DNA from 2 places in the Arthrobacter sp. 210 2 genome. Region 2 is predicted to be linked to the other one. Evidence: riboswitches for the same ligand, from Rfam matches in the RefSeq annotation. Region 2 holds a riboswitch; the other holds the start of a gene.
The links. A riboswitch is a leader RNA that binds a small molecule or an ion and turns the genes downstream of it on or off. The one in region 2 is predicted to bind glycine.
Positions count from the first base shown of each region.

Region 1: another riboswitch for glycine. It lies ahead of gcvP (aminomethyl-transferring glycine dehydrogenase); the one in region 2 lies ahead of cycA (D-serine/D-alanine/glycine transporter).

Region 1 covers NZ_JBNHIE010000011.1:159,716-167,204, reverse strand. Annotated here, with positions in the region: gene AC5RWA_RS18585 (Dps family protein) at 1-329, shown strand, start outside; gene AC5RWA_RS18580 (MFS transporter) at 429-1,994, opposite strand; gene AC5RWA_RS18575 (TetR/AcrR family transcriptional regulator) at 2,078-2,614, shown strand; glycine riboswitch at 2,707-2,804, shown strand; gene gcvP (aminomethyl-transferring glycine dehydrogenase) at 2,989-5,865, shown strand; gene gcvT (glycine cleavage system aminomethyltransferase GcvT) at 5,874-7,022, shown strand.
Region 2 covers NZ_JBNHIE010000002.1:307,897-315,385, reverse strand. Annotated here, with positions in the region: gene AC5RWA_RS05830 (hypothetical protein) at 1-140, opposite strand, end outside; gene AC5RWA_RS05825 (methylenetetrahydrofolate reductase) at 226-1,089, opposite strand; gene cycA (D-serine/D-alanine/glycine transporter) at 1,086-2,615, opposite strand; glycine riboswitch at 2,667-2,764, opposite strand; glycine riboswitch at 2,766-2,864, opposite strand; glycine riboswitch at 3,133-3,233, shown strand; gene gcvP (aminomethyl-transferring glycine dehydrogenase) at 3,412-6,264, shown strand; gene gcvT (glycine cleavage system aminomethyltransferase GcvT) at 6,338-7,486, shown strand.

The DNA of each region.
Region 1 (7,489 bases), on a different contig from region 2:
CGCGCCAGTTCGCCGATGACACGGCGGAGCGCATGCGTGCACTGCACGCGCTTCCGGACGGCCGCAGCTCCACGGTTGCCGAAGCCACCAGCCTGGCGCAGTTCCCCGAGGGCCTGATCAGCACCAAGGACGCCATTGAGCGGATCGTCGCAGCCCTTGAGGCTGCCGTGGGAACCATGCGAAAGGTCCACGACGAGGTGGATGAGGAAGATCCCACCAGTGCCGACCTGCTGCATGAGTTCATCGCCAAGCTGGAGCAGTTCGCCTGGATGGTGAACGCCGAAACCATGAAGCCCACCGCCAGCGTCACCGCCCCGGACGCCAAGTAGCCCCGCGGGATCAGGCAACAGTCACAAGGCGCCCGGCGTCGGAGCAATGCTCCGGCGCCGGGTGCCTTTTCGCTGTCTAATCCGATGTTGCCCGCCGCCTTAGACGGCCTTGGGCACTTTGCGGAGCACGACGGCGGCGAGCACTGCCGCCGTCGCCATCAGTACCAGCCCAATGGCGGCCGTGATGTGAACCCCCGAGTTGAAGGCTGCGGCCGCGGCGTCCCGGACGGCATCCGCCAGGGGAGCGGGCAGTGCTGAGGCAACTTCCATGGCCCCGGCGAGCGTTTCGCCGGCGTTGTGCGCGGCGGAGGGCGGCGCGGCTTCCAGCAGCCCGGCCGGCAGCCGGAGGTTGTGCTGGTAGGAGGCTGTCAGGATGGAGCCCAGTACCGCCGTGCCCAGGAGCGAACCCACCTCGTAGCCCGTCTCGGAAATCGCTGCCGCCGCACCCGACTTCTCGGGCGGTGCAGCACCCAGGATGAGGTCGTTGGAAATGGTCTCGGCAGTGCCCACGCCCAGGGCCAGGATCAGGAGGGCCGCCAACAGGAGTGCCGGGCCGCCGCTGTGGTTGCCGAAGGTGACAAGGCTGTAGCCGGCGGCGCTGAAGGCCAGTCCTGTTCCCACCACGAATCCGGGCCGCACCCGCCGGACGAGCGGCACAACCACCAGGCCTGCCACTACCGTGGCCACCAGTGCCGGGATCATCGCAATCCCCGCAGAGGAGGGGGACATGCCCTCGAGGAGCTGCAGGTGCTGGGCCAGGAAGAGGATAAAGCCGTTGAACGAAAACAGGGCCAGGACGTTGGCCGCGATGGCCATGCTGAACACCCTGTTCCGGAACAGGGACATGTCCAGGAGCGGGTTGGCCAGCGTCAGCTGCCGGCGCACAAAGACGGCTGCCATCACCAGCCCGAACACCAAGCTGCCCAGGCCTGCCGGTCCCGGCCCCTCGGTGGCAATGTCCTTGATTCCGTAAACCACCGGAACCATGACCAGCAGGGAGAGCAGGATGCTGGGAACGTCCACCTTCCCCGGCGACGGGTCCTTCGATTCCGGAATGAACACAGGTCCGAAGGCCAGAAGGGGCAGCATGAGGGGAACGGCGACGAGGAAGACCGCGCCCCACCAGAACTGCTCCACCAGCCAGCCGCCGAAGATTGGTCCCAGGGCGGCGCCCCCTGAGAACCCTGCAGCCCAGATGGCGACGGCCAGCCGGCGGCGGTTGGGCTCCGGGAAGATGTTGCGGATCAGCGACAGCGTGGAGGGCATCAGCATGGCGCCGAAGAATCCCAGGGATGCGCGGCCGGCGATCAGCCACTCCGGGCTCGGTGCGAAGGCGGTGGCGGCGGACAGTGCGGCAAAGCCGATGCTGCCGGTGATCAGCAGCTTCCTGCGGCCGATGCGGTCGCCCAGGCTTCCCATGGACACCAGCAGTCCTGCAAGGACCAGCGGATACGCATCCACGATCCACAGGAGCTGGACTCCGGAGGGGTCCAGTGAGCCTGCGATGGCTGGCAGGGCAAACGTCAGCGCGGTGTTGTCCACCGCGACCAGCAGCACCGGGAACATCAGCAGGCCCAGGGCAAGCCAGTCACGCCACGGCGCCCGGGAAAGCGGACTGCCGGAAGCAGATGCAGAGGTCCTGGTGGTGCCAGCGGAAATGGTCATGCCATAACTGTACCGTCTGGACGGTATAGTTACGAACCGCTGGGTTTGAGGAATAATGCATGGAGGAAGGCATGATTAGAGGCATGCCCCGCAAGCCCGTAGCCCGCGACGCCGTACTTGACGCCTTTGAAACCCTTCTGATCGACGTGGGGGAGCGTGCAGCCACCCTTGACGCCGTCGCGGCGAAGGCCGGGGTTTCCAAGGGCGGCCTGCTCTACCACTTTCCAAACAAGGAAGCCCTGATCCAGGTGCTGCTGGACCGGCTGGACGAACTGGCCGGAGCCGACGCCGATGCCATGGCCAAGGCGGAGGAGGGGGCCGCGGCATACTTCATCAGGTCCTCCGTCTGGGCTGACACCCCGCTGGACCGGGCAATCGTCGCCGCGACCCGGCTCGCAGAAGTGGCGCACGAGGAAACGCGCCGCCGCTTCGCCGCCATCCAGCAGCGCTGGCTGGACGAGATCGCCGCCGATGTGGGCCCGGCACTGGCCAAAGCAGTGCTCTACATGGGGGACGGGCTCTACTTCAATGCCATGTTGGCCGTCGGCCCCGTGCCGGAAGGCGGAGCCGCCGCGGATGTGGACAATCTCCTTGCTGCCCTGGAGCGCCTGCGCAGGTAGGCCGTCATTTGCCCCAGGGGCTGCGGCGTAGGACAATTGGAGGCTGTGAAGGCCCTCACCGGCCGTTCTCAGCAATCCAAATGAATAGCCTTTGATCTGCGGCGGGAGAGTTCTGCCGAAAGTACAAGCAGGCGCCGTAGGAGCAAACCCTCCCCAGGAATCTCACAGGCCCATGTACCGCCGCGGCGAGGCACCTCTGGAAAGCAGCAGGCAGTCCGCCTGTGCCATCCCGGCTACGGGAGACCAAGGACTGTTGTGCTCACCGACGGTGCAAGCGGGGCCATGCGCAAGCACGGCAACGCGGAAACTCTCAGGTCCAATACAGAGCGGGGAGGAACCCGAATCGATGTGGCGTACCCTGCGCCACCTGAATTATGGAGTTCCTCGTGACCGTATCTCCGGCCTCCGCCTCCCTGGCCTCAGCTGCCACCTTCGTTGACCGTCATATTGGCGCACGGCGCCAGGCCGACGTCGACGCCATGTTGAAAGCCGTCGGCTTCGACACCGTGGACGCCCTGGTTGATACGGCGGTCCCCAAGGACATCCGTCAGGAAACCCCGCTGAAACTGTCCGCGGCCCTGAGCGAGGTGGAAGCGCTCGCCGAACTGCGCAAGCTGGCAGCCAAGAACAGGACGGCCGTGCAGATGATCGGCCAGGGCTACTTCGACACGGTGACCCCGCCCGTGATCCGCCGCAACATCCTGGAATCCCCGGCCTGGTACACGGCCTACACCCCGTACCAGCCTGAAATTTCGCAGGGCCGGCTTGAGGCGCTGCTGAACTTCCAAACCATGGTCCAGGACCTCGTTGGCCTGCCCATCGCCAACGCGTCCCTGCTCGATGAAGCCACCGCCGTGGCCGAAGCGGTACTCATGATGCGCCGCGCGAACAAGAACAAGGACGCCAGGGATGGCAAGACCGTCCTGGACGCGGACTGCCTGCCGCAGACCATCGCGATCGTCAAGGGCCGCGCTGAGGCGCTCGGCTTCGAGGTTGAAATTGCCGACCTGTCCGCGGGCCTGCCGGACGGTGCCATCAACGGCATCGTGCTGCAGCAGCCCGGCGTTTCGGGCCGCGTCTTCGACCACTCCGCCGTTATCGGTGAAGCCAAGGAACGCGGCGCGCTCGTGACCGTCGCGGCTGACCTCCTGGCGCTAACCCTGATCACCCCGCCGGGGGAGCAGGGCGCCGATATCGCCGTCGGCTCCGCCCAGCGTTTTGGCGTCCCGCTGTTCTTCGGCGGCCCGCACGCCGCGTACATGGCGGTCCAGAAGGGGCTCGAGCGCTCCATGCCCGGCCGCCTGGTGGGCGTGTCCAAGGACGACGCCGGTGTCCCCGCCTACCGCCTTGCGCTGCAGACCCGCGAACAGCACATCCGCCGCGAGAAGGCCACCTCCAACATTTGCACCGCGCAGGCCCTGCTGGCCATTGTTGCGTCGATGTACGCCGTTTACCACGGCCCCGAGGGGCTGAAGGCGATCGCCCAGACCGCCAACCGCCATGCCCGCACGCTGGCTGCTTCCCTGAAGGCTGCCGGGGCAGAGGTTCTGCACACCTCCTTCTTTGACACCGTCACCGTCCGCGTGCCCGGCAGGGCTGCCGAAATCGTTGCGGACGCCGAGGCCAAGGGCATCAACCTGCGGGGCATCGACGCCGACACCGTAGGCATCTCCGTTGATGAAACCACCACGACGGCGGTCGTCGCCGATGTCGTTTCCGTCTTCGGCGCCGAAGCGGTCGGATCTACCGGCAGTTTTGCGCTGGACCCCGCCGTCGAACGCTCCAGCGGCTACCTGCAGCACCCGGTGTTCAACACGCACCGCTCCGAGACCCAGCTGCTGCGGTACATCCGGAAGCTGTCCGACCGGGACCTGGCACTGGACCGCACCATGATCCCGCTGGGTTCGTGCACCATGAAGCTGAACGCCACGGCGGAGATGGAAGCGATTTCCTGGCCGGAGTTCGCCTCGACCCACCCGTTCGCCCCGGATTCGCAGACCGAGGGCTGGCGTGAACTGATTGCTGACCTCGAGGCGCAGCTGACCGAGATCACGGGCTATGATCAGGTGTCCATCCAGCCCAACGCCGGTTCCCAGGGTGAGTTGGCAGGGCTGCTGGCGATCCGCGGCTACCACCTGTCCCGTGGCGACGATCAGCGCAATGTCTGCCTGATCCCGGCCTCCGCGCACGGCACCAATGCTGCCTCCGCGGTCCTGGCCGGCATGAAGGTTGTGGTGGTGGCCACCGCCTCCGACGGAACCATCGACCACGCGGACCTGTACGCCAAGATCGACGCGCACAAGGACGCGCTTTCGGCGATCATGATCACGTACCCGTCCACGCACGGTGTGTACGACGCCGACGTCCGCGAGGTCTGCGACGCCATCCACGCAGCCGGCGGCCAGGTCTACATCGACGGCGCCAACCTCAACGCCCTGGTGGGGTTGGCCCAACCCGGCAAGTTCGGCGGCGACGTATCGCACCTGAACCTGCACAAGACCTTCTGCATCCCGCACGGCGGCGGTGGCCCCGGCGTCGGACCGGTGGCAGCAAAGGCACACCTGGCACCCTTCATGCCCGGTGACGCGGCGTCGTGGACCGAAGGCAACGACGTACCGATTTCCGCGTCCCGCTTCGGCTCCGCAGGCGTGCTGCCGATTTCGTGGGCATATGTGAAGCTGATGGGCGGCGAGGGCCTGACCGAGGCCACGAAGTCCGCGCTGCTGGCGGCCAACTACATCGCCTCCCGCCTCAACGAACACTTCCCCGTCCTCTACACCGGTGAAGGCGGACTTGTGGCGCACGAGTGCATCCTTGACCTCCGCGAGCTCACTGCAAAGACCGGCGTCACGGCCGAGGATGTGGCCAAGCGCCTCATCGACTTCGGCTTCCATGCCCCCACCCTCGCGTTCCCTGTCGCCGGCACCCTGATGGTGGAACCCACCGAGTCCGAGGACCTCGCCGAGATGGACCGCTTCATCGAAGCCATGATCACCATCCGGCACGAAATCGACCAGGTGGCGAACGGCGACTTCACCGTCGCCGACTCGCCGCTGCGCCGCGCACCGCACACGGCAGCCGCCGTCGTATCTTCCGACTGGGACCGCGCCTACCCGCGGGAACAGGCCGCCTTCCCGGTCCACCACCTCAAGCAGGACAAGTACTTCCCGCCTGTGGGCAGGATCGACGGCGCAGCCGGGGACCGAAACCTCATCTGCTCCTGCCCGCCGCTTGAAGACTTCGAGAACTAAGGACCAGCATGCCTGAGAAGTACACCGCTCTCTACGACGAGCACAAAAAACTGGGTGCATCCTTCACGGACTTCGGCGGCTGGCAGATGCCGCTTAAATACAGCTCAGAACTGGCCGAACACCACGCCGTCCGCAAGAGCGCGGGGCTGTTCGACCTGTCCCACATGGGTGAGGTCTGGGTGACCGGCCCCGATGCGGCCGCGTTCCTGGACTACGCCCTGGTGGGCAGGATCTCCGCCATGCCGGTGGGCAAAGCCAAGTACTCGCTGATCTGCAACGAGGACGGCGGCATCATCGACGACCTCATCACGTACCGGCGCCCGGCAGCACCGGACGGCACCGACGTGTTCCTGGTGGTCCCCAACGCCGGCAACGCAGCAGTGGTGGCCGCGGCGCTGGCCGAACGGGCCGCCGGCTTCGATGTCGAGGTCCGGGATGCGTCCGCAGCGACATCTTTGATCGCAGTCCAGGGCCCGAAAGCACAGGAGCTGCTGCTCCGGCTGGTGCCCGCCGCGAACCACAGCGCCGTCACGGAGCTGAAGTACTACGCCGCCGTGGAGGTGCCATTCCTGGTGGCCGGCACAGGGCAAGAACTCCTGCTGGCCCGCACCGGGTACACCGGCGAGGACGGGTTCGAGATTCTCGTGGCCAACGACGCCGCGGCCGCCCTCTGGCAGGCACTCATCGCCATCGCCGACGACGGCGAGCTCACGCCCGCCGGGCTGGCATGCCGGGACTTCCTGCGCCTTGAAGCCGGGATGCCGCTGTACGGCAACGAACTGTCCCTGCAGGGTGACCCGTTCGCCGCCGGCCTGGGTCCCGTCGTCGCACTCTCCAAGGAAGGCGACTTCGTGGGCAAGGCGGCCCTGGCAGCCAAGAAGGAAGCCGGCGCCGGCACCACCTCCGGCCGCCGCCTGGTAGGACTCAAGGGCCTGGGCCGCCGCGCCGGCCGCGCCCACTACCCGGTCCTCAAAGACGGTGTCACCGTCGGCGAGGTGACCTCCGGCCAGCCCTCACCCACCCTCGGCTACCCCGTCGCCATGGCCTACGTCGACGTCGAACACACCGCACCCGGCACGGCCCTGGACATCGACCTCCGCGGCAAGGCAGAGCCTTTCGAAGTCGTCGAACTGCCGTTCTACAAGCGCCAAAAGTAGCCCCGCGCGTCCTTGCCCGGTCCGGGCTGCCAGGCCGGACTTTTCACGCGTGCTGCTCCTTCGTCGCTTTGACGCACGCTTTCGAAAAGCCCGGCCAGCCAGCCCTCGGAGGCAGGTTCCCCACTGCATGGGCCCACGCCGTCAGGGTTCCCTGGCCGAGCTTGCGAGGTTAGGGAGACGGTGGGGAGCACGCTGCCGGAGGCCGCACCCGAAGGGGCCCCTGCACGTCACCTTGGGCTTTTGCATGGGTGCCTTGTTGGCGCTGGGTGAACCACTAAGTTCTGGGGATGGGCGGAGTCCTCTGCGGCCCTGGGTGGAGGACTGCCCAATTTTTTAGGAAGTGCCGCCTGCCGTTGGTTCATTCGTTCTTCCGGACCACCCGCCTCGACACGGATTGAGAATGTGCGGTTGGGCAGGGTGTTTGTTGCCTTGGAACTGTTGCGCTCTCAAAGGTGACCTGATGTGGG
Region 2 (7,489 bases):
ACCACCAGTGGACGCTGAATTTCCACCGCCTTCAGGAGCATGTTGTGGACGCCCGGCTTGGGCTTGCCGTCGGCGTCGAACACCGCGTTGTGGGCGGTTTCCTGTGCGATTCGTACTGCGGGATTGCTGCTCCTGGCCATGGTCACCTTCATTCAAATCGACCTGCAGCGGTGGGCTGCCGTGCTTCTCCATCCTAAGTGGATCAACACTAAGCATGCTTAACTTCTATGACGTGGCCTGGGGGTTTCCATGGACCAGGCTGTTGAAGGTGTACAGGTGCACGCCTGCAATCTCCGGAACATCGCGGAGCTGGTCCAGGATCGGCCGGGGCGAGTAGCTGCTGCCGCTGAGCAGACGGCGGCCGAGCTGCCCCTGCCGGGTGAGGAACTTCAGGGACGGACCGACGCCGATCTTTGCCGCGAGCGCAATGAGCTTGGCACGGGGGACGGCGCCGGGCACCCCCGCCCAGATGGGCAGCTGGACACCTTCGCGCCGGAGGGTTTCCGCGTACCAGCTGATCCGGGGAACGGAAAAGCACATTTGGGTGGTGACGCCGGATGCCAGGTGTTGCTTTTCCAGCAGGGCGTCGAGCATGTGGAGCTCTCCGTGATGCGGGTGCCCTTCCGGGTAGCCCGCCACTCCCGCCGAGATGTCCCCGTCCGAAAGCTCCATGATGTCCTCCAGCAGTTGAAGGGAGTTGCTGTATGGGCCCGCAGCTTCCGCAGCATCACCGCCGATGGCGAACACCTCCGTGATCCCTGCATCCCGGCAGTCCCGCAGCGCGTTTTCCAGCTGCCCGCGGCTCCCGATGCTCCGGGCAGCAAGGTGCGGGACCACGCTGTATCCCATACCGGCCAGCTGCAGCGCCGTCTGCATGGTCCGCGCGATGCCATGGTGCGGCAGGCACGTCACGGTGATGGTGGAGCCCGGAGGAACGTGGGCCCGGACGCCGGCGGTGATGCCCTCCGTCGGGATGATCTCCAGCCGGGTGGGAAGGCTCCTGGCTTCCCGGGACGCCCGCGTATGCGGGTTGGAGCCGGACCGGATGACCCGCTCGCTTGCCGCACCCGTCAGTTCGGTGCCGATCACTTCGGCGCCTGCTCTTTCTGGGGAGTCCTGTCATTCGCTGTCCCCTTGCTGCGGCCCGCTGCAGCCTCATCGGCCCGGAGCTCGGCCTGAAAGACGGCGAAGCGGGCGAGGTGTGCCGGCCGGCGCCGCAGGATGGCCCACGCAACGCCCAGCACAAGGAACCATGCGGGGGTGACCAGCAGCGCGGCAAGGGTGTCGGGCTGGGTGGTGAGGGCCCAAAGGACGAAGGCGAAGAAGGCGAAGATCAGCCACACCACGGGGATGCCGCCGGGCATTTTGAACGCGGACGCCGAGTGCAGGTGCGGGCGGCGGCGCCGGAAGGCGAGATAGCTGGCAAGGATGATGGACCAGACGAAGATGAAGCAGACGGCGGACACGGTGGTGACCATCTCGAAGGCCTTGCCCACGTCCTGGCCGGCATACATCAGGACGACGCCGGAGAGCAGCAGCACGCAGGACAGGAACAGCGCGTTGCTGGGTACTTTCCTCGCGGAGAGGCGGCTGAAGATTCCGGGAGCGTCGCCTTCCTGGGCCAGGCCAAAGACCATCCGGGACGTGGAGTAGATGCCCGAGTTGGCGGAGGACATGGCGGAGCTCAGGACTACCAGGTTGACGACGGTGGCTGCGGCTCCAAGCCCGGCCAGGGAGAACATTCCGATGAATGGGCTATGGCCGGCCGCGAACTGGGTCCAAGGGGTAACGGACATCAGGATGATCAGGGCGCCGACGTAGAAGAGCAGCACCCGGATGGGGATGGCGTTGATGGCCTTTGGCAGGTTCCGTTCAGGATTCTTGGCCTCGGCGGCCGTTGTGCCAACAAGCTCGATGCCCACGAAGGCGAAAACGGCGATCTGGAAGCCGGCCACGAAACCCATGAATTCGTTGGGGAAGAAACCGCCGTGGCTCCACAGGTTGCTGAACCCGGCGGCTCCTGCGTCGCTCTGGAACCCCGTGAAGATCATGAACAGGCCCACGATGATCAGCGCTGCGATGGCGATGATCTTGATGAGGGCGAACCAGAATTCCGTTTCACCGAACGCCTTCACGGTGGCGAGGTTGAGCAGCAGGAGAATGGCGACCGTGGCCAGCCCGGGGATCCACAGCGGCAGTGAGGGCCAGAGTTCCCGGGAGTACCCGGCGATGGCGATGACGTCGGCAATGCCGGTGATCACCCAGCAGAACCAGTAGGTCCATCCCGTGAAGAACCCGGCCCAGGGCCCCAGGAGGTCGGCCGCGAAATCGCTGAAGGACTTGTAGTTCAGGTTGCTCAGGAGCAGTTCGCCCATGGCCCGCATGACGAAGAACAGCATGAACCCGATGATCATGTACACGAAGATCACGGACGGTCCGGCGGCGGAGATGGTTTTGCCTGAGCCCATAAAAAGGCCGGTGCCAATGGCGCCGCCGATGGCGATGAGCTGGATATGCCTGTTGCTGAGCTGCCGCTCAAGGTGTGGCGGTTCGCTGTGTTGGGCTTTGCCTGGGTGTGGTTGGCCGCTGGGGGACGTCGGGGGATGAATCGTCATGAGGAACTCCATCGTTCAAGCAGCACCGTCAGGTGCCGCAAAGATTCGGTTCCTCCCCGCTCTGTACAGGACCTGAGAGTTTCCGCAGCCATCAAGGCGTGCTTGCACCGTCGGTGAGCCAGGACCTGCCTGGCTGCTTTCCAGAGTTGCCTTTCCGCGGCGGTACGGGGGCCTGAGAGTTTCCTGGGGAGGGTTTGCTCCTACGGCGCCTGCTGAATGTACCGGGCAGGACTCTCCCGCCGCAGGTCAAAGGCATTTTAAGTTAGAAGTCGTGATCAGTTGCGGAGCATTTCCAGCCCCATCCCGGCACGGACTGCCCAGAGTAGGTTGAGCCAGTCCGGCAGGGGACGCCGATCACGGGTTCAGTGTGGTTCCGGTCACGAACGATTGTCAAACCCCTGCCCGCAACAACGTAGCGAACCGACTGCTCCCGGCCGTCATGACTGGACGGATTTGCTTTCGAAGCCCTTCAGCCTGTACCTTGTGAGCCGAATCACCCACATTTGAATAAGCCTTTCGAGCTGTGACGGGAGAGTCCTCCCGGAGCAACACCGGGCAGGCGCCGTAGGAGCAAATCCTCCCCAGGAATCTCTCAGGCCCATGTACCGTCACGGCGAGGCGACTCTGGAAAGCAGCCCGGCTATATCCCTTTGACGAGGGGTCCCGGACTCACCGACGGTGCAAGGGGGGCCCTGCCACAAACAGGCTCCACCGGAATCTCTCAGGTCCAATACAGAGCGGGGAGGAACCCAAACCATGCCGCGCCACCCGTGGCCGGCCAGACCTGGAGTTCCTCATGACGATTCAATCCCTTCCATCGACTTTTGCCGACCGGCACATCGGCGCGCGCCGCCAGGCCGACGTCGACGCGATGCTCAAAGCCGTGGGCTACGACAGCGTGGACGGTCTCGTGGACGTTGCCGTCCCTGCCTCGATCCGCCAGGACAAGGCCCTCCGGCTGGCAGCCGCCATGAGCGAGGTTGAGGTCCTGGCCGAGCTGCGCCGGATCGCCGCCAAAAACAAGACCGCGGTCCAGATGATCGGCCAGGGCTACTACGACACCATCACCCCGGCCGTCATCCGCCGCAACGTCCTGGAAGCGCCGGCCTGGTACACGGCCTACACCCCCTACCAGCCTGAAATTTCCCAGGGCCGGCTTGAGGCGCTGCTGAACTTCCAGACCATGGTCCAGGACCTGACCGCGCTTCCGGTCGCCAACGCCTCGCTGTTGGACGAAGCCACCGCCGTGGCAGAGGCCGTGCTGCTGATGCGCCGGGCCAATAAGAATAAGGACGCCAAGGACGGCAAGACCGTCCTGGATGCCGATTGCCTTCCCCAGACCATTGCCATCGTCCAGGGCCGCGCCGAGGCGCTCGGTTTCGAGGTGGAGGTCGCCGACCTGTCCAACGGACTGCCCGACGGCGCCATCAACGGCATCGTGCTGCAGCAGCCCGGCGTCTCGGGCCGGGTGTGGGACCAGTCGGCGGTCATCGCTGAAGCCAAGGAACGCGGCTCCCTCGTCACCGTCGCTGCCGACCTCCTCGCCCTCACCCTGATCACCCCTCCAGGCGAGCAGGGCGCCGACATCGCCGTCGGCTCCACCCAGCGCTTTGGCGTTCCGCTGTTCTTCGGCGGCCCGCACGCAGCCTACATGGCCGTCCGGACCGGCATGGAACGCACCCTGCCGGGCCGCATCGTCGGCGTGTCCAAGGACAATGCAGGCGCCCCCGCCTACCGTCTCGCGCTGCAGACCCGCGAGCAGCACATCCGCCGGGAAAAGGCGACCTCGAACATCTGCACCGCCCAGGCGCTGCTCGCCATCGTGTCCTCCTTCTACGCCGTTTACCACGGCCCGGACGGGTTGAAGGCCATCGCCGAGAGGGTCCACAACAACACCCGGGTGCTCGCCACCGCCCTCGCCAAGGTGGGCCGGGAGCTCGTCAGCGACTCCTTCTTCGACACCCTTACCGTCCGTGTCCCCGGCAAGGCCCGCAAGGCCATCACCGCGGCTGAGGCCCGGGGCATCAACCTGCGCTTCGTCGACGAAGACACTGTGGGTGTTTCCATCGATGAGACGACGACGGCGGCAACACTTTCCGCTGTTGCCGTCGCCTTTGGCGCCGGTCCCATCGGGGACGCACAGGGCTACGAGCTGCCCGAAACGGTGCTCCGCACCTCGGGCTACCTGCAGCACCCGGTGTTCAACACCCACCGCTCCGAGACCCAGCTGCTGCGGTACATCCGCCGCCTTTCGGACCGGGATCTCGCGCTGGACCGCACCATGATCCCGCTGGGTTCGTGCACCATGAAGCTGAACGCCACCGTGGAGATGGAAGCCATTTCCTGGCCGGAGTTCGCCTCGATCCACCCCTTCGCCCCCGACTCGCAGACCGAGGGCTGGCGCGAACTGATTGAAGGCCTGGAAGCCGACCTCACCGAGATCACCGGCTACGACCAGGTGTCCATCCAGCCCAACGCCGGATCCCAGGGTGAGTTGGCAGGGCTGCTGGCGATCCGCGGCTACCACCTGTCACGCGGCGACGACCAGCGCAACGTCTGCCTGATCCCGGCCTCCGCGCACGGCACCAACGCTGCCTCCGCGGTCCTGGCCGGCATGAAGGTTGTTGTGGTGGCCACCGCCGCCGACGGAACCATCGACCACGCGGACCTGACCGCGAAGATCGAGGCCAACAGGGACGTCCTGTCCTGCATCATGATCACCTACCCCTCCACCCACGGTGTGTACGACGCCGACGTCCGCGAGGTCTGCGACGCCATCCACGCCGCGGGCGGGCAGGTCTACGTCGACGGGGCAAACCTCAACGCCCTGGTCGGTTTGGCTCAACCCGGCAAGTTCGGCGGCGACGTGTCCCACCTGAACCTGCACAAGACCTTCTGCATCCCGCACGGCGGCGGCGGCCCCGGCGTCGGACCCGTAGCTGCCAAGGCACACCTGGCACCCTTCATGCCGGGCGACGCCAACAAAGCCGCGCATGAGGAGGGCCACGGCGTGGCCATCAGCGCGTCACGATACGGCTCCGCCGGTGTCCTCCCCATTTCATGGGCCTACGTGAAGCTGATGGGCGGCGAGGGCCTGACCGAGGCAACGAAGGCCGCACTCCTGGCGGCCAACTACGTCGCTTCCCGGCTGAACGAGTTTTTCCCGGTCCTGTACACCGGTGAGGGCGGGCTCGTGGCGCACGAGTGCATCCTGGACCTGCGCGAACTGACCGCGAAGACGGGTGTCACCGCCGAGGACGTGGCCAAGCGGCTCATCGATTTCGGCTTCCACGCCCCCACCCTCGCATTCCCGGTGGCCGGGACGCTGATGGTGGAGCCCACCGAGTCCGAGGACCTCGCCGAGATCGACCGCTTCATCGACGCGATGATCACCATCCGCGCCGAAATCGATCAGGTGGCCGCCGGGGACTTCACCCTGGAAAACTCGCCGCTGCGCAACGCACCCCACACGGCAGCCGCCGTCGTCAGCTCTGACTGGGACCGCGCCTACCCGCGCGAGCAGGCCGCCTTCCCTGTCTCTGCACTGCGGCAGGACAAGTACTTCCCGCCCGTCGGCCGCATCGACGGCGCAGCCGGGGACCGCAACCTCATCTGCTCCTGCCCGCCGCTCGAAGACTTCGAAAACTAATTCGCCCGTTGGTTGAGCCTGTCGAAACCTGGATCTCGACAGGCTCAACCACCGGCAACAGTAAGGATTCCTGATGACCGAGAAATACACTGCCCTGTTCGAGCAGCACAAAAAAGCCGGCGCCTCCTTTACGGACTTCGGTGGCTGGCAGATGCCGCTCAAGTACGCATCAGAGCTGGCGGAACACCACGCGGTCCGCAATGCTGCCGGGTTGTTCGACCTGTCCCACATGGGTGAAGTCTGGGTGACCGGTCCCGACGCCGCAGCGTTCCTGGACTACGCCCTGGCCGGAAAACTCTCCGCGGTTGCCGTCGGCAAGGCGAAGTACTCACTGATCTGCGACGCCGACGGCGGCATCATCGACGACCTCATCACCTACCGCCGCCCTTCGCCGGAGGAAGGCGTGGACCAGTACCTGGTGGTTCCCAACGCGGGCAATGCCGCCGTCGTGGCCAGGGCGCTCCTGGAGCGGGCGGCGGACTTCGATGTCGCCGTCGATGACGCCTCTGCCGACATTTCGCTGATCGCCATCCAGGGACCGGCGGCCGAAGAAATCCTGCTGAAGCTCGTCCCGGCGCACCAGCACCCGCTGGTCACGGAACTCAAGTACTACGCCGCCGTTGAGGTGGGCATCACCGTCAGCGGTGCGGTCCAGGATCTCCTTGTGGCCCGCACCGGGTACACCGGCGAGGACGGCTTCGAGATCTACATTGGCAACCTGGACGCGGCCGGGCTCTGGGACGCGCTGCTGGAAGCAGGTGAAGGCTCCGGCCTGATCCCCGCCGGCCTCGCCGCCCGCGACTCGCTCCGCCTTGAAGCCGGCATGCCGCTGTACGGGAATGAGTTGTCCCGCCACGTGAACGCCTACTCCGCGGGCCTCGGCCCCGTTGTGTCGCTCACCAAGGAGAGCGACTTCGTGGGCAAGGAGGCGCTGGCCTCAATCAAGGCTGCCGGATTCGGATCAACGGTCGGCCAAAAGCTGGTGGGCCTCAAGGGAACCGGCCGCCGCGCTGCCCGGGCCCACTACCCCGTCCTCAAGGACGGCACCCTGGTAGGGGAAGTCACCTCCGGCCAGCCCAGCCCGACGCTCGGCTACCCCGTGGCCATGGCCTACGTCGACGTCGAATTCGCCACCCCCGGCACCGTCCTGGACATCGACCTCCGCGGCAAGCCAGAGAAGTTCGAGGTCGTTGAACTCCCGTTCTACAAGCGCGACAGGTAGCCC